2 linked regions of the Tomitella gaofuii genome follow. The protein of the gene in region 2 interacts with the protein of the main gene of each other region in a pairwise test. Links are inferred from orthologs where the notes say so. Each region holds a gene or a part of one and is shown on either strand. Other genes may lie near its edges. The genes, in order: moeA and H4F70_RS14540.

Region 1 (3,116 bases), 460 kb from region 2 along the record:
GTCCTCTGCAGGCACCCCGCCCGGCGTGCCGACGGGGCCGCTCACCGGTCGGCCCGCCCGGCGTCGCCCGCGTCCGGCAGCTCGGCCAGGACGGTTTCTCCGCCGACGGTGCGCTGCCCGCGCTCGACGAGGATCCGCGACCCGGCGGGCAGGTACGTGTCCACGCGCGAACCGAAGCGGATCAGCCCGTAGGTCTCGCCGATGCCCAGCGTGGAGCCCTCACCGGTGCGGCACACGATACGCCGCGCCAGCAGCCCCGCGATCTGCACCGCGATCACACGGTGGCCGTCGGGCGTGCGCAGGGCCATGGCGTTGCGTTCGTTCACCTCGGCCGCATCGGGCAGGTCGGCCGAGAGGAACCGGCCCTTGCGGTACTCGATGCGCTCGACCACGCCGGTGACGGGGGAGCGTTGGGTGTGCACGTCCAGGACGGACAGGAAGACGCTGACGCGCGGCAGCGGGGCATCGCCCAGGCCGAGCTCGGCGGGCGGCGGGGCGTGGTCGACGAGCACGGCCTCGCCGTCCGCGGGCGCCACGACGACGCCGGGACGCGTGGGCGGGACGCGGGGAGGATTGCGGAAGAACGCCCCCGTCACCGCGGCCGCCGCGAGGGCAGGCCCGCGCACGTACCGCCGCCGTCGGCCCGCCAGCGCCACTGCCAGGGGCGCCGTCACGAACGGCACCCCCGCGCGGTCCATGGGCGGCACGGTGGAGCGGATCACGCGCACCGCGTGGGACGGGGAGAAGGCGGGCTGCCCGGGCGCGTGCGATCCGGGGGCGCCGGGGCTGCCCGGGCCTTCTGCGTCGGTGGACTTCGGTCGGCGCGCCACTGTGTTCAGTCGTCTCCTCGGTCGCGGCCCCCGCCCGCTGCGGCGTGGCGGGGCATCGGACCATTGTGCCAAGCGGCGGGCGTCCGGTCGCACCCGCGCAGGCCAGGGCGTCGCCGGGGCGAGAAGTCGGTCGGATCAGACGGCGAGATCCCAGACGGTCACCTCGGCGCCCGCGTCGAGCGCGGTGGTGTCCGCGGCGATCTCGAGCAGGCAGTTCGACGCGGCCATCCACCGCAAATGGTGCGACCCGGGAGGGCCGACGGTGGTGACTGTGCCGGCGTCGCGGTCGAACACGCCGCGCCGGAACTGCGTCTTGCCGGCGGGGGCGGTCAGGGGCTCCGACAATATGGCGCGTCGGCGGGGCCGTTCGGTGTCCCGGAACCCCATCGCGGCGCGCAGGGCGGGGCGCACGAACACCTCGAACGAGACGAGCGAGCTGACGGGATTGCCCGGCAACGTGATGACGGGTGTGCCGTCGACGATTCCCGCGCCCTGCGGCTTGCCCGGCTGCATCGCCACGCGCACGAACTCGACGCCCCTGCCGGCAAGAGCGTCCTTGACCACCTCGTAGGCGCCCATGCTCACCCCGCCCGAGGTGAGGACCAGGTCCGCGTCGGCGGACCGCAGCACGGACAGGAACGCGTCGGCGTCGTCGGCGACGAAGTGCGCCTGCTCGGCCACGGCCCCGGCCTCGCGCGCCGCGGCCGCCAGCATGATGCCGTTGGACTCGTGGATCTGCCCGGGCAGCAGGTCGCGCCCCGGTTCCACCAGCTCGCTGCCGGTGGACAGCACCAGCACCTTGAGCGGGGGCACGACGGTCGCCTTCGGCGCGCCGAGAGCGGAAAGCAGGCCCAACTGCGCGGCGCCCAGGGCGGTGCCCGCCTCCAGGACGACGGCGCCGGGGGTGACGTCGCTGCCGGCGCGCCGGATGTGGCGCCCGGCGGTGGGCGCGCGGCGGATGGCGACGCGGCCGGGAGCCACGTGGGCGCGCGGACTGCGCGAAGGGGGTCCGTCGAGGGGTTCCGTGTCCTCCACCGGCACTATCGCGTCGGCTCCCGCCGGGACGGGCGAGCCCGTCATGATGCGGTGCGCAGTGCCCGGCGCGAGCGGCGGGGTGTCGGTGCGGCCGGCGGGGATGTCGGCGGCCACGGGCAGGGCGACGGGTGCGTCCTCGGCGGCCGTGGCCACATCCTGGGCGCGGACCGCGTATCCGTCCATCGCCGAGTTGTCGAAGGCGGGGAGCGCGCGCCCGGCGACCAGGTCCGCAGCCAGGGGGCGCCCGGCCGCCCGGGCCAGGGGCAGGCCGGCCGCGGCGGTGGAGCGGGTGAGGAGGGCCGCGACCACGGCGCGGTGCTCGGCAACGGTGCGCATGGGGCCATTGTGCAGCACGGTCTTGCCATCGCGGCACCACCGGCTGCTCTGCGAAAGCCAGGGGGCGTGCGGTGCGGGTGCGGGCGTCATCCTGGTCGACGACCACGATCCGACGCCGCTGTGCCACCCGTTCGCGGCGGAGCGCGAAGGTGCGGCCTCACCGGGGGGACCGTCGAGGCGGGGCCGGAGACATCGGACGTCCATGAGTGGGGCGACCGCGGGTACGACGAGGCGTCACGTCGTTCGATCGGGTGACAGTCGCACGCGTGACAGGTGAACGCGGGATATTTTCAGTCCGCCTGGATTCGCCGGCCGTTGCGTGCATACCGTGAGTGCGCGCCCCGGCTCCGGCGGTGGTCTGCGGCAGTCATCGTCCATGCCTCGGCCCGTCGTCGCACTGCACAGCATCCCGGAGCGTGTGCCCGCGGTGAGCCTGCAGGACTGCGACCGCGAACCACGGATTCGGTGCACTCCGCACCATGAGACAAGGAGCCGTCAGAATGAGGATTCGATCAGCAGCAGCCCTGGCCTCGGCCGGGATCATCGCCCTCGCGGTGCCGGCCGTCGCGGCCGCCGCGCCGCTGACGGGCTCACTCGGCAGCGTCGGCTCGTCCGCCGCGCAGCCGACCTACGAGCTTCCCGCCAGCGGCAAACACAGCGGTGATGTGTCGAACGGTTGCACCGTCGACTGGCATGCGGCGACGAACTTCGCGCTCGACAGTTCCGCGACGGCGGACCTCGACGTGTTCGTGTCGCCGGAGTTCGACTCCGCGGGCTATCTGCGCACCGACAAGTGGCCGTCCTCGGACGGCATGTACTGGCGCACCGTCGCTGCCACCGACCGGGCGATCAACGACTTCTCGCTCACGGTCACGCTGCCCGCCGGCTACGCCTACGCCCAGTCCGATGTGTCGA
Region 2 (3,106 bases):
GGCTGCCGCCCGGATTCGCGGCGGTATCGGGCTCACGGGTCACTGAGGGGTCCCTTCTCCAGGCTGGACTGGTCACCGCACGATTCTATGCGTCGCACCCCTGACCGGCGCGCTCGCCCGTCGGCCCCCGTGGCGGCCGCCACCTGCCGGCGCAGCGGTCAGTCGCCGCCCCCCTGGCCGGGCACCGGACCGGGCAGGTCCACCGGGGCCTCGCCGAGGGCGTCGTCGACCGAGGCGAACTCCCGGTCCGCCGGCACCGCGAACACCGACCCGTCACCGGAGTACTCCGCGCAGCCCAGAGTCGCGCCCTCCTCGATGCCGGCCGCCTGCTCTCCGCCCAGTTTCCGCGCGGCGTCGAGGTCCACCCCCATGCCCTCGATCATCTTCTTCATCCCGTCCGACGCGGGGCCGGTCGTCTTCATGCCGCCCGGCTCGTCATCGGACCACAGATAGGTGACGCCGTCGACGGTGAGCACGTGCCCGGCGGACGGCCCGGTGCCGCTGTCGATCCGCATGCGGTCTTCGCCGTGGACATATGCGGTCACCGTGTCGTCGGAGTCCTTCGCCGTGCACTCGATGAACTTGTCGCCGGCCATCGCCTGGGTGATGAGCCGGTGCGCGACGGTGTCATACAGCGCCCCGTCGGCTGGCGATGCGGAACCGGGCGGCGCGGCCGGGGAGGCCTGCGTGGACGGCGCCTGATCGGACGGCGCGGACTGCCCTGCCGCACCGTCGGAGGCCCCCGCCTCCGGGTCCGACGAGCCGCACCCGGCCAACACCGCCGCCGCCGCGACCGCCGCCGCGGCGCGCATCGCCGTGCGTACCGATCCGTCCATCCGTCCGCCTCCCACGCCGCGGGTCGCCGCCTGCCGTCCGGGCACCACTACTACACGAGACCGCCGCCGGCGGCTACGGGACCGTCTGGAACTCCACCTCGTCCGGCGCCACGAGCTTCGCGTCCACGTCGCCGTCCGCGGCGCATTCCATGTCCACCGTCGGCGAGGCCTTCTCCTGGTCGATCGCCTCCTGGATGTTGGGCAGAGTCATGCCCGTCTGCGAGTCGGCAGTCGTCTTCATGCCGGTGCCGCCGCCGTCCTTCCACACGTACACGTCGGAGCCGTCCCGGAGCAGATTCACCGTCTCGCCGTCGGACTGCGCCAGGATCCGGTAGCGGTCGCTGCCGGCGATGCTCATCGAGCCCGGCTGCTCCGCGTCGGTGATCTCGCAGGTGACCGCGCCCTCGCCGTCCATGGCCGACTGCATCATCGCCACCGCGTCACCCCCGGTGGCGGTGCCGCCGGAGTCCGACCCGCACGCCGCGAGCGGGAATGCCACGGCCGCGACCGCACCGAGCCCCGAAACGACACGGACGATTCCACGTGTGTGCATCACGCACTTTCCCCTCTGATCATGGGGCACCCGCCCGACCGGGGCCCGTTGCAACCTCGGCCCGGCGCTGCGCACGGGCCCACGCCCCCTCACGGGCCGACGACGGATCACACAATGCCATGGCCTCGGGCCGCGCGCGCATCTGCGGGGGTGTTGACGTTGAACACCGCCCGCGCGTCCGCTCCGCCGAGCACGACCCTGTGCACGGTCGCGCCCTCGAGGAAACCCCGCATACTCCGCCTCCCGGACCGGACGACCGCGTCGATCTCCTCGGCCAGGGCCGTCCTGTACACCCCGGCGAGGGGGTGGTCCCGGCCGCCGGCGACGGCGATCACCGCGTCGGGGGCCCCCGACGCGTCGGCAGGCCCTGCGGCGACTCCCTCGAGCAGCCGGCCGACCACCGCGGCGGTGAGGAGCGGCATGTCGGTGGCCGCCACGAACGCCCACCGGTACCCGGCGGCGCCGCCCGCGCGCAAACCCGCCTCCAGCCCGCGCAACGGACCCTCGTCCGGCACCGAGTCCACGACCATTTCGGCGCCGGCCGGCGCCGGAACCCGCTGACCGTCGGCGGCGACGACGAACACCCGCGGCAGCCGCGCGCGCAGCACCGCGACGACCGATTCGAGCATCGTCGCACCGCCCCACGCCATGGTGGCCTTGTCGCGCCCCATCCGGCGCGAACGGCCCCCTGCGAGCACGACCCCGCAGGCGGCGGTCGCGGACCCGGCGTGCACAGTCACTGCGCCGTCACCTCACCGTTTGCCGCGGGTCGGCGTCACGGCTGCTGCGGCTCGCGCCACATGCCCCACAGCGACGGCCCGTCCGGCACCCGGATCTCTCCGGTGGTGACGAACCCGAAACGCTCGTAGTACGGCAGGTTCCCCCGCTTGCTCGACTCGAGATAGGCGGGCGTGCCCTCCGCGTCGCACCGTTGCAGCCGGGAACGCAGCAGTGCCGACCCGTGGCCCAGTCCGCGCGCCTGGCGTCCGGTCCCGATCTCCGAGAGGTACCAGTGCGGCTCCGCGGGATGCGCCTGCGCCAGCGCATCGTCGACGACGCCGGCGAGGCGGGCCGCCCGGCCGAGCGCCAGCAGTTCCGCCGGCACCGACAGCAGCTGCGCCGCATGCGAGGCCTGCCACCGGCCCGGCGGATTCCACACCGCTGCACCCGCGAGGCGCCCGGACGGGCCGTCGGTGACCTCGACCCCGCCCAGGCCCAGGTGGTGGAACCGCAGCCCCACCACGAACATGCGCTGCAACGCCCCGGGCCGGGCATGCTCATCCGGGACGATCCACGACATGAGCGGATCGTCGTGGAACGCGTCCGCCAACACGCGGGCGACGCCGAGGACATCGTCACCGGTGGCAGGGCGGACACTCACCGCGGGACGGGATGGGATCTTCTGCGTGGGAGACACCGCACCAGGATGCCACTTCCCCGGCGGCACGCGCGTCCCGAACGCACGCGCACGTGTACCCGGGAACGGGTGTGCATCCGGCGCCGCCGCGGTCCAAGATGAGGGGCATGGGCCGCGTCACCACCCGCCGGCGGATCGTCCGGCGCACCCCCGAAGGGCACCACACCCGCCAGGACACGCTGGTGGTCGAGGAGCCGCTGCAGATCCGCGTGGACGGCGCCCCGCTGACCGTCACCATGCGCACTCCCGGCGACGACATGGACCTCGTGCACGGGTTCCTGCTGGCGGAGGGGATCGTGA

Evidence for each region.
Region 1: the proteins of H4F70_RS14540 (region 2) and moeA interact in binary tests that used the Escherichia coli proteins (3 or more experiments, as listed by UniProt). The link is inferred for Tomitella gaofuii from one-to-one orthologs.

What each region holds. Positions count from the first base shown.
Region 1 is NZ_CP059900.1:3,609,358-3,612,473, reverse strand. What follows is about bases 84-2,886. They hold moeA (molybdopterin molybdotransferase MoeA), read right to left. Parts: upstream 2,202-2,886; coding sequence 966-2,201; downstream 84-965. Other genes in these bases: H4F70_RS16790 (hypothetical protein), read left to right, coding at 2,702-2,886; H4F70_RS16800 (phosphatidylserine decarboxylase), read right to left, coding at 84-830. In the rest of the region: more of H4F70_RS16800, read right to left, coding at 42-83; more of H4F70_RS16790, read left to right, coding at 2,887-3,116. UniProt on the Escherichia coli protein: Catalyzes the insertion of molybdate into adenylated molybdopterin with the concomitant release of AMP.
Region 2 is NZ_CP059900.1:3,144,418-3,147,523, forward strand. What follows is about bases 314-3,106. They hold H4F70_RS14540 (molybdenum cofactor guanylyltransferase), read right to left. Parts: upstream 2,130-3,106; coding sequence 1,497-2,129; downstream 314-1,496. Other genes in these bases: H4F70_RS14530 (hypothetical protein), read right to left, coding at 314-836; H4F70_RS14535 (hypothetical protein), read right to left, coding at 910-1,335; H4F70_RS14545 (GNAT family N-acetyltransferase), read right to left, coding at 2,165-2,770; fdhD (formate dehydrogenase accessory sulfurtransferase FdhD), read left to right, coding at 2,914-3,106. Also shown: H4F70_RS14525 (valine--tRNA ligase), read right to left, coding at 1-43; more of H4F70_RS14530, read right to left, coding at 159-313. UniProt on the Escherichia coli protein: Transfers a GMP moiety from GTP to Mo-molybdopterin (Mo-MPT) cofactor (Moco or molybdenum cofactor) to form Mo-molybdopterin guanine dinucleotide (Mo-MGD) cofactor.